One region of the Ruegeria sp. HKCCA0235A genome, then DNA from elsewhere that is predicted to be linked to it. Evidence: riboswitches for the same ligand, from Rfam matches in the RefSeq annotation. Region 1 holds a riboswitch; each other region holds the start of a gene.

The links. A riboswitch is a leader RNA that binds a small molecule or an ion and turns the genes downstream of it on or off. The one in region 1 is predicted to bind cobalamin.
Region 2: linked by a shared signal. The riboswitch ahead of GOW56_RS20420 (hypothetical protein) and the one ahead of GOW56_RS21060 (DUF4198 domain-containing protein) in region 1 are both predicted to bind cobalamin.
Region 3: linked by a shared signal. The riboswitch ahead of GOW56_RS04505 (DUF1636 domain-containing protein) and the one ahead of GOW56_RS21060 (DUF4198 domain-containing protein) in region 1 are both predicted to bind cobalamin.

Annotation. Positions count from the first base shown of each region.
Region 1 covers NZ_WQDQ01000019.1:18,013-24,093, forward strand. The annotation lists gene GOW56_RS21045 (ABC transporter permease) at 1-447, opposite strand, end outside; gene GOW56_RS21050 (sugar ABC transporter substrate-binding protein) at 556-1,575, opposite strand; gene GOW56_RS21055 (ROK family transcriptional regulator) at 1,828-2,952, shown strand; cobalamin riboswitch at 3,075-3,274, shown strand; gene GOW56_RS21060 (DUF4198 domain-containing protein) at 3,405-4,190, shown strand; gene cbiM (cobalt transporter CbiM) at 4,197-4,808, shown strand; gene GOW56_RS21070 (cobalt ABC transporter permease) at 4,805-5,380, shown strand; gene cbiQ (cobalt ECF transporter T component CbiQ) at 5,380-6,081, shown strand, end outside.
Region 2 covers NZ_WQDQ01000016.1:46,327-52,407, forward strand. The annotation lists gene rsgA (ribosome small subunit-dependent GTPase A) at 1-940, shown strand, start outside; gene GOW56_RS20415 (hypothetical protein) at 980-1,900, opposite strand; cobalamin riboswitch at 1,971-2,193, shown strand; gene GOW56_RS20420 (hypothetical protein) at 2,284-2,691, shown strand; gene GOW56_RS20425 (dual specificity protein phosphatase family protein) at 2,683-3,195, opposite strand; gene GOW56_RS20430 (DNA polymerase III subunit gamma/tau) at 3,367-5,130, shown strand; gene GOW56_RS20435 (YbaB/EbfC family nucleoid-associated protein) at 5,531-5,884, shown strand; gene recR (recombination mediator RecR) at 5,946-6,081, shown strand, end outside.
Region 3 covers NZ_WQDQ01000002.1:92,108-98,188, reverse strand. The annotation lists partial or broken gene GOW56_RS21735 (GH1 family beta-glucosidase) at 1-952, shown strand, start outside; gene GOW56_RS21730 (ROK family protein) at 929-1,987, shown strand; gene GOW56_RS04515 (carbohydrate kinase) at 2,018-2,944, shown strand; partial or broken gene GOW56_RS04510 (D-lyxose/D-mannose family sugar isomerase) at 3,009-3,625, shown strand; cobalamin riboswitch at 3,726-3,923, shown strand; gene GOW56_RS04505 (DUF1636 domain-containing protein) at 4,021-4,377, shown strand; gene GOW56_RS04500 (ABC transporter ATP-binding protein) at 4,374-5,147, shown strand; gene GOW56_RS04495 (ABC transporter substrate-binding protein) at 5,164-6,081, shown strand, end outside.

The DNA.
Region 1 (6,081 bases):
GCGGCTGACCAGATACCCGTTCACCGCACCGATTGCGGTGCCAACGAAAAGGCCGCAAACAATCGCGACCGTTGGTGGCAGCCCATATCGGAAGGTGAACTGACCCATGACAACCGACGACATCACCATGATTGCCCCGACACTCAGATCGATACCGGCGGTCAGGATGACGAGGCTTTGCGCCGCCGCCACGATCCCGACGATCTGAACCTGTTGCAGGATCAGGGTCAGCGCGAATGGCGAGAAGAACTTGGAGCCCAGCAAAGCCCCGAAAATGACGATGGCAGCCACAAGAACGATCAGCGGCACCAAAGAGGGGTTCACATGCAGAAAATGCTGAACCGTTCCGACGAACCCGCGGTGGTGATTGTCAAATTCGGCAATCTGTTCCGGGCTGCCTTTTGCAGCGGCTTCGAAGTCGTCTGATCGTCGTGAAGTATCGGACATAAAGGTTCCCCCAAAGCGTCAGGTTGCTGACGACTTTAGCAAGTTTTCGGGCGAATGGGTGGTTTGAAATGCGGAAGGCCGCCCTCTGCGGCCCTCCGGGTGGTCAGGTTAACCCCAGCAGAGGTCCATGCCTTCTTTGACCGAGATCGACTCGACGCCTTCGGCAGGCTTGTCCGTTACAAGCGCCACGCCGGTGTCAAAGAAATCCTTGCCAGGCGTGTTTTCAGGCTTCACGCCTTCGTCCGCCCATTTCTTGACGGCTTCAACACCCAGCGATGCCATCAGCAGCGGGTATTGCTGCGACGTCGCGCCGATAACACCATCGGCAACGTTTTGGACACCCGGGCAGCCTCCGTCCACGGAAACGATGAGCACGTCATTTTCGCGCCCGATGGCTTTCAGCGCCTCGTAGGCGCCTGCCGCGGCAGGCTCGTTGATGGTGTGAACAACGTTGATCGTGGGATCTTTGGCCAGAAGGTTTTCCATCGCGCGGCGACCACCTTCTTCGTTGCCGGCAGTGACATCACTTCCGACAAGACGGGGGTCATCTTCATCACCGATTACGTTCGGGTCCGCCAGATCGACACCAAAGCCTTGCAGGAAACCCTGATTGCGCAGCACATCCACTGTCGGCTGACTGACGGCAAGATCCAGTGTCGCAATTTTCGCGTCGTTGGCCGCGTCGCCCAGCGTGGCTTTGGCCCATTGTCCAATCAGAAGCCCGGCCAGGAAATTGTCCGTGGCAAAGGTCGCGTCAGCCGAGTCAATGGGTTCCAGCGGCGTATCCAGAGCGATAACCAGAACACCTGCATCCCGCGCCTGCTTCACGGCCGGAACGATGGATGATGTGTCCGAGGCCGTCAGCAGAATGCCTTTGGCGCCGTCCAGAATGCAGGTCTCAATGGCTTGCACCTGCGTTTCATGGTCACCGTCAACTTTGCCCGCAAAGGCTTTGAGCGTCATTCCCAGCTCTTCCGCTTTTGCAGTCGCACCTTCTTTCATTTTGACAAAGAACGGGTTGGTGTCCGTCTTGGTGATCAGGCAAACAGTTTCGCCTTCCGCCATTGCACTGCCAGCCATGGCAGTAACCCCGAGCGCAGCAGCACCCGCAAGTTTTGCAAGTTTCATCGATTATCCTCCCAGTTTTTTCTATGCCGAGTAGGGCACGAGGGCGATCAGGCAAAAATCCTGACCCCATAAGAAACAATCACAAGATTCGAATTTTGAGTCAATAAATAAATCACTCTTATTTATTATTGACAGTGCGGGCGGGCTTTCTCATTCTTCAGCAGGAAAGGGGTGGTCGTGCCGGAAAATTCATCTCGGAAAAATTCGATTGGCCTGCACGGGTCAGAGGTGCGCGGAACCAACCAAAGCGGGATGCGGGCCCGGAACGAACGGCTTGTATTGTCGCTTGTCCGGCGTCACCAGGCCCTTTCGAAGTCCGAGATCGCGCGCATGACCGGATTGTCGGCACAAACCGTTTCCGTCATCATGCGGCTGTTGGAGAAGGATGGTTTGCTTTTGCGCGGCGAACCGGTCCGCGGGAAAGTCGGGCAACCTTCTGTTCCCATGCGACTTAACCCGGATGGTGCCTTTTTCTTTGGGCTCAAGGTGGGGCGTCGCAGTGCGGAGTTGGTTTTGACTGACTTTGTCGGAAATGTGCGGCAACGCGATCGGCGAACCTATGACTATCCAACGCCGAAAGCCACTTTGGAGTTTTCCACTGAGAGTCTGGGCAAAATGATATCATCCATGTCGCCTGAGGCCAAAGGCAGGATTGCGGGACTTGGGATTGCCATGCCGTTCTACCTATGGGACTGGGCCCAGACCCTTCAGGTTCCTCAGGAAGAAATGGACCCGTGGCGCGTATCAGACCTGAAGGCTGACCTGGCGCGGCGCCTCGATATTCCGGTATTCCTGCAAAATGACGCCACTGCGGCTTGTGGGGCGGAATTGGTATTCGGTCCAGCCGATGGGCCCAGGGATTTCCTGTACTTCTATGTCGGGTTTTTCATTGGCGGCGGTGTGGTCCTCAATGGCGCAATCTTTTCGGGGCGTGGAAACGCGGGCGCAATCGGCCCCTTGCCTGTGCCAGATGATGCCGGTGGTGTCAGACCCCTTATCGACGTGGCCAGCCTGTATGTGCTCGAGCGTGCAATCACCACAGCAGGTGTCACGTCGCATTCCATTTGGGAAACGACCCAGCGTTGGGATGTGCCAAAAGTTCAACTGGAATACTGGTTGAAACAGACGGCGAGCGGGATTGCCTATGCAATTGTCTCATCCTGTAGCCTGATAGATTTCGAATGCGTGAAGATTGACGGCTGGATGCCGCAGGACATCAAGGCGCGTTTGGTTGAAATGGTCGAAGACAAACTGTCTGAGCTAAACCTGACCGGTCTCGAGCGCCCTGCCGTGCTGGCAGGGGCCGTAGGCCCGGAAGCACGCTCACTGGGCGCGGCAAGCCTGCCGTTGTCGGAAAGGTATCTTTCAGAAGCCTAGATGTGAATTCACTCTGTTGCCTTGGATATTTCACAAACTGGTTCACTCTCGCAAACTGCCGAGCTCATTATTTTTCGATGGTCGTAACACATTTTCGTTGACGGAAGGCTGAGTTGTCTGGCAAGCCGCTCGGCATGTCCGGTTCCGGGGCTTACTCTGGAATCAAAAGGGAATGCGGTGCGGGCTCAGGCCCAATTCCGCAACTGCACCCGCAACTGTAAGCGGCGAGCAGGGCTGAAACGCCACTGGGGTTTACCCGGGAAGGCCGGTCCAACGCTTTGACCCGCAAGTCAGGATACCTGCCGGACATGTGCCCTCTAACGGGCACTCCTAATCGGCGACGGGATGTGCGTCGGACCAGGATGCCTGAAAGGGTGATTTGGCGTTGAATGTCCCGTGGTCAAAACGAATTTCGCGCCGGGATTGGCGCGACGGGACAAGGACGACTGTTCATGAAAACGCTGCTCAGCGCAGCCGCTGCCGCGGTGGCTCTTCCTGCCATCGCAAATGCGCATTTCCTTTTGGAATACACCACGGACACCATGATCGAGAAACCGGGCGATGTGCCGGTCAAACTGATTTTCTGGCATCCGTTCGAGAATGGCCATGTCATGGATCTTGAAAAGCCGCAGGAATTCTACGTGATCCACAACGGTGAAAAGACCGATTTGCTGGACACGCTGGAACCTATCCGGTTCACCGGCGGGGAAAACGAGGGCGCGGCGTTCAAGGGCAGTGTCCCGGTCAAACGTTCGGGCGACTATGTGCTGGTGACGGTTCCTCAGCCTTATTATGAGGAATCCGAAGACATTTATATCCAACAGCTCACCAAAGCCTTCCTGAACCGCAACGAATTGCCGACCGACTGGATGAATCCCGTGGGTCTGCCGACCGAGATTATCCCGCTGAACAAGCCGACCAACATCATCGCGGGTTCGACTTTCACGGGCCGTGTGCTGGCTGATGGTCAGCCGGTTGCGGGGGCCGAGATCGAGATCGAGTACATGGCCGCCGAACCCGACATGGAAAGTTCGGCCGTTTCTGCACCGAAAGCGTCTCCTATGCCGGGTGGTGCGGTGGTCGCAATATCTGACGACAACGGGTACTTTTCGTTCGGCGTTCCGAAAGCCGGTTACTGGGGTTTCGCCGCCCTTGGTTCCGGTCCGGCAACCGAACATGAGGGCAAAGAACTCAGCCAGGATGCGGTCATCTGGATTCGTGCCTGGGATCTGGAGTAACCCCAAATGCACATCGTCGACGGAGCCCTTTCCAACCCGGTTGTAATTGGCGGCGCCATAGCCGCCGCGGGCGGGATCGCCATGGGTCTCAGGTCTCTGGATCTTGATCGCATCCCCACTGCGGGCGTGCTGTCAGCCAGTTTCTTCGTGGCATCCTTGATCCACGTGCCCATTGGTCCGTCGTCGGTCCATCTGATCCTCAACGGCATGGCCGGGCTGCTGCTTGGTTGGGCCGCATTCCCGGCTTTGTTCGTCGGGCTTTTGCTACAGGCGGTCTTTTTCGGCTTTGGCGGGTTGACGGTGTTGGGGATCAACACCGTCAATATCGCCTTTCCCGCAGTGGTGGCCGGAATGTTGTTCGGTCGTCTGATCGCGCGTGGAACGCCTTTGCAAGGTGCAATTTGGGGGGGCGTCGGCGGCGCATTTGCGATTGCGGCGACAACCGGCATGGTCGCGTTTTCCTTGGCGCTGTCGGGGGATGAATTTCTGCCTGCCGCCAAGCTTGTTTTCTTCGCCCATATTCCTGTCATGGCCATCGAGGCGATTTTGACCGGGTTCGCCGTGTTGTTGGCGCGCAAGGTCAAGCCCGAGCTGTTTTTCAGAGGAGCAGCCACATGAAGCATCTGGTTGTCATATTGGCCGTGTGCTGCGCACCTGTGCCTGCCCTGGCGCACAAGGTCATAGCCGGCGTTTTCGAGTCGGGAGACGTCATCGAGGGCGAAATTGGCTTTTCTAACGGCGACATGGCAAACGGCACCGAGGTCATTGTCACCGGCCCGGATGGGGCCGAGCTGGGTCGATCGGTCACGGATGCGGACGGTTTTTTTGTCTACACGCCGACCTCGGCCGTGGCGCACACCTTCTTTGCCAACCTTGGCGCCGGGCATGTGGCCGAAGTCACGATGTCTGCCGAAGATGTCGCGCGGATCATGGGCGTTGCCGTGGCAGAAAACGGTGGCTCATCTTCGGCTGCTGTGACGCAGGCCAGCGGTTCGGCGGCGTCTCTCAGCGCCGAAGAGCAGCAGGTTATCGCCAAGGCCGTACGTAACGAATTGCGCCCGCTCAGGCGCGAGATTGCGGCCTATCGCGAACAGAATGACCTGCAAACCATCCTTGGCGGGATCGGGTACATCTTTGGTCTGTTTGGTCTGGGCTTTTACATGGCGGCCCGCCGCAAGCTGGCCTCCTGATGGCACACGTTCTGGGGCACAAGGAAAAAACACTGTCCGAAGCCGGTGACGGACCAGAAGGTCTGATCAGCCTGCTGGATCCTCGGATGCGGATCGTCATGGCAGTTGTTTTTGCGGTCGTGACCGTGGCGCTGTCATCCCTCGGCGCGCTTTGCGCGGCGCTGACAGTGTCGCTTTCGCTTCTGATAGTTTCACGTCTGCCGCGGCGAAAGACGTTGAAGCGAATGGCCATGATGGATGGGTTCATCCTGTTCATGCTGGTCCTGTTGCCCTTTTCCATGCCCGGGGATCCGATGTTCACGCTTTGGGGATTCTCCGCAAGCTGGCAGGGTTTTTGGAAAGCGGTCGAGATTGCCTTGACCGCCAATGCCGTGATCCTGTCCCTGTTGGTTTTGGTCGGGACGATGGAGCCGGTTACACTGGGCCACGCCCTGCATCGTCTGCGGTGCCCCGAAAAGCTGGTTTACCTGCTGATGTTCACGATCCGGTATATCGAGGTCTTGCGCGAAGAATACCTGCGGCTGCGCGCCGCCATGAAGGTGCGTGGTTTTCGGCCAGCAACAAACTGGCACACATATCGCAGCTTTGGCTACCTTGTGGGTATGATGCTTGTGCGCGCGATCGAAAGATCAGAACGCATCCTGGCCGCTATGAAGTGCCGGGGGTTTTCCGGGCGTATGCCGTTGCTTCAGGAATTTGCC
Region 2 (6,081 bases), on a different contig from region 1:
CACTTCCGTTCATCGGGACCGCCTGATCGGGCTGAACCCTGACGGCGAAGTCCCGTTGCTGACCCCCGATCAAACGACCGGCAGCTATGCCGTTGGCGATTGGGTTCTCGCCGATGACGACAAACGCGTGCGCCATTTGCTCGACCGGCGCAGCCTGCTGCACCGACGCGCCGCCGGTACAGGCGCCGCAATGCAACTGATCGCAGCCAATGTCGATGTGCTGTTCATCGTCAGCTCGTGCAATGCCGATTTCAACCTGCCCCGGCTGGAACGGTATTTGGCGCTTGCGTATCAGGCCGGGTGTTACCCGGTCGTTGTTCTGACAAAGGCCGACAAATCGGCGGACCCTGACAGTTTCTCGGGACAGGTGCAATCACTGGACCCGTTCCTGACGGTTCTGGCGATCAACGCGCTGGACCCGGCAGAGGTTGAAAAGGTTCTGTCCTGGTGCCCAAAAAGCCAGACCGGAGCGCTGGTTGGTTCGTCGGGCGTTGGCAAGACGACACTTGCCAATACCATGACCGATCAGAATCTTGCCACCTCGGACATTCGCGAGGATGACGCACGGGGCCGGCACACGACGACCGCACGCGCATTGCACCGGATGCGCAACGGTGGCTGGTTGATCGATACACCCGGAATGCGCGCGTTGCGCCTGGTGGACGCTCAGGATGGGATCGACGACGTTTTCTCGGACCTTGCCGAGTTGAGCCGGGACTGCCGTTTTTCGGATTGCCAGCACAGCTCCGAGCCCGGATGTGCCGTGCAAAAGGCGATCAGCCACGGCACGCTTGATCCGGCTCGATTGGACCGGTGGCGCAAGCTTCGGCGCGAAGATCAGCGCAATTCTGAAACCGTCGCGCAGTCTCGGGCGCGGGACAAAGCGTTCGGCAAGATGGTCCGTGGCGTCATGAAGGAAAAGAAACTTCGCAACCGGTGATTGTTGGACGGGGCCTGGCCCGTTCTGCGCCGCGTCTGATCAAGCGATCAGTCGCGGCCAAACCGCTGCATTGCGCCGGGCAAATGCTCCGATATGACCAACCTCGGACAACCCGAAATCGGCAGGGCTCAGCAGGTGGCGGTTGGCATCGGGGCCGTAAAGATCCGCAAGCCGCCAAACCGCGTCCGGCGGCACCATCTGGTCGTCCTCGAAGGTGAACAAATCCACGGGCGTTCCAGAATCCTTCCACTGCGCCGCAGGTAACTCATGCCCGATTTCAGGCACATAGTTCAAAGGCGCCGTACACCATTTGCGCCACTGCCAATAGACCGATGCCGGCAGATCCGAGCCGAACCCGATCGCCTTTCCGGGAAGGTAGCCAAAGGCTCGGGCCAAAAGCGGGGCATGACCATACCAGAACAATCCTGCCAAACCACGATAGGGCCATGGATGGTCGCTTAGGGTTACCAGCCCCGAACACACACAGATCATCCGGTCAATCAGATCGATATCCGGCTGCACAGGCCCCAACATCGCGCCGATCGAATGGCCGATGGTCCAATGCTGCGAATCGGGAAACCGTCTGCGCATTTCCGCCCGTGCCGCGGGCATGTCGATCAAGGCCCAATCCGCCATCGTCGCACGCGAGTCTTTCAGGCGGCCAGTCAAGGAATGCCCGTAATCGCGATAGTCATAGGTCAGGCAGGCCATACCCTGCTTGGCAGCAAGCCATCGTGCGAAATGACAGTAATAATCGCGCGGCACACCCGTTGCACTGTTCAGCACGACGACGATTTCGGGCGAGGTCAGCGGGCTGTACAACCGGGCAGACAGTGTTTTCTGCCCGGACGGAAAGCGAAACTCTTCGGTCAATACCGTTTGCTCTGTGTCCAACATGATCTCTGGCTTTGCGCTTGGTAAATCCGGTTTCCGAACCTCAACGCCCTCGACACTATGCATGAACCAACATCGTATCCAGCATGACCAAGCGTCCGGCCAAAAGATCGGCTTGACTCGATGCGTGCTCAAACGCTAGCGGTTGTGTGATGGTTTCCGGCCTCCACAAGGGGTCGGGGTGAAAAGGGAACACGGTGCGGTAATGTCTGGTCATGCAGGCAACAACCAAATCCGCGACTGCCCCCGCAACTGTAAGCGGTAAGCGATGCCGAAACACCACTGGCCCCGAAGGCTGGGAAGGTCGGCAAAGCGATGACCCGCAAGTCAGGAGACCTGCCATCGGAAACGAAACCGAAACTCGGGCGGGGTGTCCGGGCAGGTCCTGACGGCATCACGATGTCCCACCTGTCCAAAATATCCTGTCCACCAAGCGCGGAGGGCGCAGGATGATCTGGAAGACAAAAACACATGAATTCAGTGCAACAGTATGTCAGCGGACGGGTAAAACCTGCCCCGCTTTGGCGCGGCTGGCGCGCTCGATATCCGAAGCCATGGCCCAGGCGACCTCGGCCACCAGTGACGATTTCGAGATTGAGGGCAGCAGTGAGCTGTCACATTGCACCGACGGATGTCATGCAATTTTCCGCGCGCGATCAGACAGCATTCGTGTCTTTTGCGGGACGCAGCCCGAAACCGCAATTGAGCCGCTGAACGGCTATGCCGACCTGATCTTCGGAAACACGTTCAGTGCGATGCCATCCGGCGTCGTGAAGACCCCACCCTGCGCGATGATCGAAGTTTCCACGATCCGGCCTCGGAAACCTGCTTGCGCGCCCGTGCAGATTTCAATCTGAATCCAGACTGACCTGTGCCTGGGCACGCCGAGAGGCCCAGGCCAGTTGCGCATCCGTTTCGACGGCGCAAGGGCGCACCGCCCGCAATCGTTGCAGCGCCGTGTCCGTGCGTTCGCCGCATTCGACCATAAGCCGAAGGACAACCATACCTGACCTGCCACATCCCCCGCGGCAGTGTACCAATACGCGACCTCCGCCGGACAGCGCGTGCCGGGCCGCGGCGCTGACGGACGGCCACGCGTCATCAATCGCTTTTGTCGGCGCTCCGAAATCTTCGATCGGCAGGTGAACCCATCGGCTGGCGCGGCTTTGAATATCGCTGCCAAATTCCTGCGCCCCGTCCTGAAGCATTTCGACATCCGTCGTCATCGAAACAACAAGCCCCGGCTGCCAGGCTGCGATCATGTCCAGATCGCTGGAGTAATCTCCGCCGCGTCCGGGCATCGAGGTCAGTGCCAGCGTTCCGCCACCGACTTGCAGGGCGTAGATCACCAACTGCGACATGAATCCTGTCCTCCCCAAAGAACTCTTTACAAAAATGAGCCATTAAATCCGCTGATGCAGTTTAGTGCGAAAGCGACTCGTTTCTAAATCAAAAATCATCGCGCCCCGCTGTGGACGCGGGCAACGGTGGCCACTACGCTGTGCCCAAGCACCGAATCCCAACGAGAAGACATGACAGACAGTTCCAGCCCCGCCTATCAGGTTCTCGCCCGCAAATATCGCCCGGAAACCTTTGCCGATCTGGTGGGTCAGGATGCCATGGTGCGCACCCTAAGAAACGCGTTCGCGGCCGACCGGATCGCGCAGGCCTTCATCATGACCGGTATTCGCGGCACCGGCAAAACCACGACCGCAAGGATCATCGCCAAGGGGATGAACTGCATCGGACCCGACGGAACCGGTGGCCCCACGACCGAACCCTGCGGTCAGTGCGAACATTGTGTCGCCATCATGGAAGGCCGCCATGTCGACGTGATGGAGATGGACGCCGCCAGCCGTACGGGCGTCAACGACATCCGCGAGATCATTGACAGTGTTCGCTATCGCGCCGCCAGCGCGCGTTACAAGATTTATATCATCGACGAGGTTCATATGCTCTCGACCAGCGCGTTCAACGCGCTGCTCAAGACGTTGGAAGAACCGCCCGCGCATGTGAAGTTCATCTTTGCAACCACTGAAATCCGCAAAGTGCCTGTCACCGTGCTGTCCCGCTGCCAGCGTTTCGACCTGCGCCGGATCGAACCCGAAGACATGATTGGCCTGCTGCGCAAGATCGCCGAAGCGGAAAACGCCCAGATCGCCGAAGACGCGCTGGCGCTGATCACCCGAGCAGCGGAAGGATCGGCCCGGGATGCGACCTCGTTGCTGGATCAGGCGATTTCGCACGGGGCTGGCGAGACGACCGCCGATCAGGTCCGTGCAATGCTTGGACTGGCAGACCGTGGCCGGGTTCTGGACCTTATGGATATGATCCTGCGCGGTGATGCCGCCGGAGCACTTACCGAGTTGAGCGGCCAATACGCCGAAGGCGCAGACCCGCTGGCGGTGCTGCGCGATCTGGCCGAGATCACGCATTGGGTGTCCGTCGTGAAGATCACGCCTGACGCGGCGCAGGACCCGACGGTTTCTCCGGACGAACGGACCCGGGGCCAACACATGGCCGAGGCTCTGCCGATGCGGGTTCTGACCCGGATGTGGCAAATGCTGCTGAAGGCGCTCGAGGAAGTCTCGGCTGCCCCCAACGCCATGATGGCCGCTGAAATGGCCGTTATTCGCCTGACCCATGTGGCGGATTTGCCCAGCCCCGAAGAGCTGATCAAACGGTTGCAAGATGCCCCGCCACCGCCGCCGGGCGGGCCCAATGGCGGCGTTTCGATATCCCGACCGGGCACCGGTCCGGCGCCGGCTGGCGCAGCCCATCCACCTGCCTATGCGCCGCCCCCTCGCGGTGCCGGTGGCGCACCGGTTGCAGCCCTGGCGCAGGATACCCAGACGGCCCTTGCCCGGTACCCAACCTTCGACCACGTGGTGGAACTGATCCGGACCAATCGCGACGTGAAGTTGCTGGTCGAGGTGGAAAACGGCGTGCGCCTCGTCTCCTATCAACCCGGACGAATCGAATTCACGCCTGCCGTCCAGGCACCGGCAGATCTGGCGCCACGACTGGGCTCTGCCTTGCAACGCTGGACAGGAAATCGGTGGGCTGTCTCGATCGTCTCGGACGGAGAAGCCCCCACAATTGCAGAAATACGGCACGAGGCCGAGCTGGCTCTGAAATCCGAGGCCGAAAAACACCCGTTGGTGCAGGCGGTACTGGCGCAATTCCCAAAGGCGAAAATCACCAGGATCGAAACGCCGGAGCAACGCGCCGCCAAGGTCGAGACCGAAGCGCTTCCCGAGGTGGAAGACGAGTGGGACCCGTTCGAGGAAGACTGACCTCACCGCCCGTCACCCCTTGTTTCAAACGAAACAGATCGAGGTTTCGATCGAACACATCCGCCCGCATGTCTCAGATCGTTTGTTGCGACACCGGCCAGCGGAAGGCGGCCCGTGACAATTCTGATCCGGATGCCGCGTAGCCATTCGAACCCCGCCCAGATTTTTTGCGTTCCATGCAATCACGCTCGGTTGCAGACCATATGCGCGCCAAGGGCGATCCGCGCGTGTCGGACCTGCAGGCGAATATGGCGTCGCAGACGGGTGGCACGATCCTGCTGACGCCTGCGCCGATCAACATGCCGGCCGGAACGATCGAGCCTCCGACCGGCGGGAGAACCCTTGTGCCATGTGGCTGCTGCCCGTATCTAGAGCGCAAACGGAGACACAGGAGAATACTATGCTGAAAGGACTCGGCGGGCTTGGCGGTCTGGGCGACATGGCCAAGATGATGAAATCCGCGCAGGACCTGCAAACCAAGATGACCGAAATGCAGGAAGAGCTGAACAACATGATGGTTGTCGGCGAATCCGGTGCAGGCCTGGTCAAGGCAACGGCGACAGCCAAGGGTGAACTCAAAGGTCTGGATATCGACCCGTCGATCTTCAACGGCGATGACAAGGAAGTGGTTGAAGACCTGATCCTGGCCGCCATCAAGGATGCACAGACCAAAGCCGCTGAACGTTCACAGGAAGAAATGGCCAAGCTGACCGAAAGCATGGGCTTGCCCGCAGACATCAAGCTGCCGTTCTGAGCTTCATCTTTTCTAAAATACTCCCGCCGGAGGCTCCCTCCGGCGCAAAGCAGGATTGGCCATGAGTTCGAACAGCGACATCGACAACCTGATCGACCTGATGGCCAAACTGCCGGGCCTGGGCCCGCGCTCGGCCCGCCGCGCTGTGCTGCACCTGATCCGCAAACGCGCCTTACTGCTAACGCCCCTATCTGATG
Region 3 (6,081 bases), on a different contig from region 1:
CGTGACGCTTTATCATTGGGAACTGCCGTCAGCGCTTGCGGATCAGGGGGGATGGTGCAATCGCGACATCGCGGATTGGTTCGCGGACTATACGCAGGTCGTCATGGGTCGGATCGGCGACCGGATGTTCAGTGCCGCGCCGATCAACGAACCCTGGTGTGTCAGTTGGCTGAGCCATTTTGAAGGCCACCATGCGCCCGGTCTGCGCGATATCCGCGCCGCGGCCCGGGCAATGCATCACGTTTTGTTGGCCCACGGGCGAGCGATTCAGGCCATGCGCAGTCTTGGGATGGGCAATCTGGGTGCTGTGTTCAACCTCGAATGGTCCGAGCCAGCAGATGACAGCGCGGAAGCGCGGCTTGCCGCAGATCGCTACGATGCGATCTACAACCGGTTCTTCCTTGGCGGTGTTTTCAACAAGGAATATCCCCAAACAGCCTTGGAGGGGTTGGAGCCGCACTTGCCCAAGGGCTGGCAGAACGACTTTGAAACCATCGGCACACAGGTCGATTGGTGCGGGTTGAACTACTATACCCGAAAATTGATTGCCCCGGCGGACGCCGCCTGGCCCAGCCTGCAAGAGGTTCCCGGACCGTTACCCAAAACGCAGATGGGATGGGAAATCGATCCCTCTGCCCTTACCCGCTTTCTTGTCAGAACAAGGAAAGACTATACGGGCGCGCTGCCAATCTATATCACCGAAAACGGTATGGCGAGTGAGGAGCGCGTGCAGGACGATGATCGTATCGATTATCTCGACAAGCACCTTGCGGCCGTGCTGGACGCTTTGGCACAAGGTGTTCCGGTGAATGGCTATTTTGTCTGGTCGCTGCTGGACAATTATGAATGGGCCTTCGGGTACGAGAAGAGGTTTGGACTGGTGGACGTGGATTTCGAAACACTTGTGAGAACGCCCAAAGCGTCTTTCATGGCGCTGAAATCCGCCCTGTCCGAGGGTCAGAGCGTCTCTCAACCGTTAGCGCAACCATTTGGTGCCGTGCATGAGCATTGGAATCTGGTCGCGGATATCGGCGGTACGAACACACGTCTGGGCGTCGTCACGAACGGAGAATTGGCAGACCTTCGGAAACACCCGACAGGTACATTGGAAGATCTGCTCGAGGCGTTCCATGATCTCAGGGACGAGATCGGAACCAACCCACAGGCCGTCGTAGCAGCCGGAGCCGGGCCGGTCAGGGACGGAACGATTCAGCTGACAAACGCAAACCTGGATCTTTCGGAAACCGAGTTGGCGAAAGCAACAGGAGCAGAGCGCACCTTTGTCATAAATGATTTCACCGCTGCGGCGTGGTCGGTGGCCGAGGTGACCCGGTCGGATGTTGCGGTCTTGCAGGGTCAGGCAACGCCGCCCGCAGGCACACGGTTGGTCGTAGGGCCCGGAACCGGGCTTGGCGTTGGTGCGTTGCTATATTCCGAAGGCAGGTATCACACGGTTTCCGGCGAAGGCGGGCACGTGGGCCTGTACCCGCGCCATCGCGACGAAGTTGATATCTTTGAGGCGGCACGTCGCATCGCACCGGGCTGTTTCTTTGGGGACAGCCTAGCGCTGGAAGCAGAAATGTTCCTAAGCGGAACCGGCCTGCCGATCCTGTATCAGGCGGTTGAATTGGCAGCCGGTCAAGCGCGAACTCAGGCGCGCTCTGCAAAGGACATTCTGAACGATGCCCGTAACGGCACCGATCTGGTCGCCGAAAAAGCCGCGCAGATTTTTACCACCCATCTGGGTGCTTTGATGGGTGATCTGGCGGTCACCTTGATGCCGGAGGGGGGCGTTTTCCTCGTCGGCGGCGTTGCCGAGAAAAACCGCTGGCTATTCAGTGACAACTTCAAGGATGCGTTCAACGGCGGCGGCCGCTTCAGCGATTTGCGCCGCTCCCTGAACCTATACGTATCTGAACAGGCAGAGTTCGGGATCATCGGCGCAAACAACTTCTGCAAGAATGCGCTGAGACAGCAACCAGACTAACCGAAGTTTCTTACCAAAAAGGACCAAGACATGATCCTGTGCTGTGGTGAAGCGCTGATAGATATGATTTCAGAACCGACCGCATCGGGCGCAATTGGTTTTGTGCCACATACTGGTGGTGCAGTTCTGAACACAGCCGTCGCGATGGGACGTCTGGGTGTTCCGGTAGGGATGCTGACAGGTTTGTCATCGGATATGTTCGGCCAACAACTGATCGATGCGCTGAAAGCGAGCCATGTGGACACGACACATGTGATCACCTCGGACCGTCCGACCACGCTTGCCTTTGTGCAGCTCTCGGATGGACACGCGTCGTACAGCTTTGTTGATGAAAACACTGCGGGCCGGATGTTGCTGCCCGAAGACATGCCCGATCAGCTTCCTGCTGTCTCTGCCCTGTATCTCGGCGGAATCAGCCTTGCGTGTGAACCTTGCGCAGATGCCTACGCCGCCCTTCTGGACCGCCACGGTTCCGACCGGGCAGTGATGCTGGACCCGAATATCCGCCCGGATTTCATCAAGGATCAAACCCGATTTCGGACGCGTTTGAACCGTATGATCTCGCGTGCGGATATCGTCAAGGTTTCAGACGAGGACCTGGACTGGATCATTCCGGGCGCTGAAGCCGAATCCGCAAAAGCGTCTGTGCTGTTGCAGGCGGGTCCTTCCGTTGTCATCGTCACGCGTGGCAGTGATGGGGCGCACGGTTACCTGGCGGATGGTTCCGAAGTCTCGGTTCCTGTGAAACCCGTTGAAGTGGTCGATACGATCGGCGCAGGTGACACGTTCAACGCCGGCGTCCTGACCGAGCTCAGCCGCGCTGGGCATCTGACCAAGTCAGGTCTGCGCGGATTGACGGTTGAAAGCCTGCAAGCCGCCATGGAACTGGGCGCTGACGTGGCGGCCGTAACCGTTTCCCGAGCCGGGGCGGAACCCCCTTGGGCGCACGAACTTTGATCTGCGGGATGGCATGATGAAACGATCCGAAATCAACCACATCAAGCCCTAGGCCCAGACGTTCATTCAATCTTTCGGCGCCGCATAGCCGCTCTTTGCGGATTGATCGCCCGAGAAAATGCGCAGCCCTCTGGCCAAAACGATCCGCAGCCGCGGGCTGGGATGGGATATTACCGATTACGCACAAGGCCATTTCGACGAACATTACCTATTCCCGTTCACTCTACGCACTGGTTAGACGAAGGATCTGAAATCCGGGCGTGGGATGCTCTGTGCAGAAAACTGTTGATCTCGAAAGACAATCAGCTTTCTCCGGTGCACCGGCATATTATCAAGGCAGAAGACATCATCAACAGGGGCGGCGGCGATCTCTTTCTGGAAATTCATGCGCCGGATCCAAACGGTGGCGTCGACCGCAGCAACCCGATGACGGTCCCCAGCGATGCCTGCCCCGTAACCTTGCAACCCCAAGAGCACGTACGGCTGAAGCCCGGGTAAAGCGTAACTCTGATGCCCGACATCTGGCACGCTTTCTGGGCCGAGCGCGGCGATTGCCTTATTGGCGAGGTATCGACCGTGAATGACGACCGTACGAACAATGTGTTTGAAAAGCCAATTCCACGGTTTTCAAAGGTCGAGAAAGATTTCGAGCCGGATTTCCTTCTTGTATCAGACTATTGACACCGTTCGGTCCGGGCTGGCGCAGCAGGACAGCTGGCGCGGCTGTTGCAATTCCATCTACCACCGCCTTCGTCTGCCGCTTGACAAGTCTGGCATTGCCGGACTAGCTGAGCGGGATGGTTCCGTAAGGGATGAAAATGGGAACACGGTGCGGCGCTGGAATGTGCCAAGTCCGTGACTGCCCCCGCAACTGTAAGCGGTGAGCGACGCCACTTCACCACTGACCCGCATGGGTTGGGAAGGTCGGCCAAGCAACGACCCGCAAGTCAGGAGACCTGCCATCGCACTATAAACCAACCCGAGGCGGGGCGTCTCGGAAGGAGGCTTGATGGCGTGTTTGCGTAATATCTGGGTATGTGCCCTCTGTCTGCGTCTGGCAAACGACGGAGATGGCTATGACCTGCTATTCTGATCACTACGTTCTGATCTGTTCAACATGTCAGGGGGCGATGTCTGCCGAGGCTGCGCAAGACGAGCTGAATGCCCGGTTGCCTGACGGTTTTGAAACCCGAATGGTGGCCTGCATGGCAGGTTGTGAACGGGCCATGACGGTCGGATTTCAGGCCCCGGGCAAAGCGCAGTACCTGTTTGGCGATATCACGACATCACACGACCTGTCCGCCTTGGTCGAATTCGCGACCCAGTTCGGCGACAGTGACGATGGCTGGACCAGCGCCTCGGACCGCCCCCCTGCCCTTTTCGCAAAGACCTTGTCGCGAATACCCGCATTGCCGTCCGGTGGCGCTTCATGAGTTTTCTGGTTGCCGAGAATTTGGAGTACTATGCTCTTAATGGCGATATCCTGTTGCAGGATGTGTCCTTTCGTCTGGAAGAAGGATCAATTCTGGCAATCGCCGGGCCGAACGGCGCCGGCAAGACCACTCTGCTGAAACTGCTGTGCGGGATCGAACGGGTTATCTTGGGTGATGTTTGGATAGAAGGCCAAAGCCTTCGGACCCTGTCCGCCCGCCAACGTGCCCGCTCCATTGCTGTGGTCGGGCAGCAGGAAATGCCTGACGGGCGGATGCGCCTGCAAGACTATGTTGCGCTGGGGCAAATCCCGATTCAGGGCGAACGTTCGATGGCTCAGCACAAGGCTGATCTGGAACGGGTTCTGACGACGACCGAGCTGTCGCATTTTGCCAACAAAACGATGGGTCAACTGTCCGGCGGAGAACGTCAGCGCGCACATATCGCGCGCGCGTTGGCCCAGAACCCGTCCTTGCTGTTTCTAGACGAGCCAACCAACCATCTGGACCCCGATGCCAAGGGGCACATGCTGTCTCTGGTTGCTGATCTGGGGGTAACGGTCGTCATGATCGTCCATGATCTGGTCATGATCCCGGAATTCGCCACCCATGTGGCGCTGATGAAAGCCACGCGTCTGACGGGGTTCGGGCCTGTTGTCGAAGTTCTGACCCCAGACCGGGTACGTGAGACATTCGGCGTGGATTATCTGTGCTTTCAGCACGAAGGCCGCATGATCCCCGCACTGGATATCCGAAAACGGAAACTGTCATAATAACAGGAACTTAAATATGATGCAGAAACTTTGGCCGGTGGTTGTTTTCGCTGGCTTGGCAGGTGGCGCGGCAGCGGAAGCCGTCACCGTGGACAATTGCGGCGAACCGCTGGCTTTTGACTCGGCGCCGGAACGTCTGGTCGTGCATGACATGAACATGGCGGATATGGCCTTTGCGCTCGGCCTTCAGGACAAGATCGTGGGGCTTACCGGAATTACCGGCTGGTACAAAACAAGCCCTGATTTTGATGCTCAGCGTGGCGATATCCCAGAGCTTGCCCCCAAATACCCGACCATTGAAAACCTTGTGGCCGTCGAACCCGATCTGTTTTTTGCCGGTTGGTACTATGGCATGAAACCCGGCGGTGACGTCACGCCCGACACGCTGGAACCCTTTGGTATCAAGACCATGATCCTGTCCGAAAGCTGCGTGCATCTGGACAAGGATCGCCCCGAGGCCAGCATGAACCTGTTGTTTGATGACGTTCTGCGTCTGGGCACGGTCATGCAGGTCGAGGACAAGGCCGAGGCGCTGGTTGCCCGCTGGAAGGACCAACTGTCCGCCATCGAAGCAAAAACAGCCGATCTAGCGAAGCCCCGCGTGTTCCTGCTGGACGGGCCGGCCGATGCTCCGTTTACCGCCGGCAAGTTCGCCATTCCCGATGCAATGATCGCAGCCGCGGGTGGCGAGAACGTGACGCATGATCTGGATACCAGCTGGGGTCGCACGTCGTGGGAGGCCGTGGCAGCGGCCAACCCGGAGTTTCTGGTGCTGCTCGATTATCAATCCGGCAACGGCGCAGAGGACACCTTTCAGTTCCTCAAGGATCACCCGGTGATGTCACAAACGGACGCGGTAAAGAACGAGCGCTGGATTGGCCTGCGTTACGAGGAACTGACGCCCGGCCCGGCAAATATCGAAGCGATCGAGAAG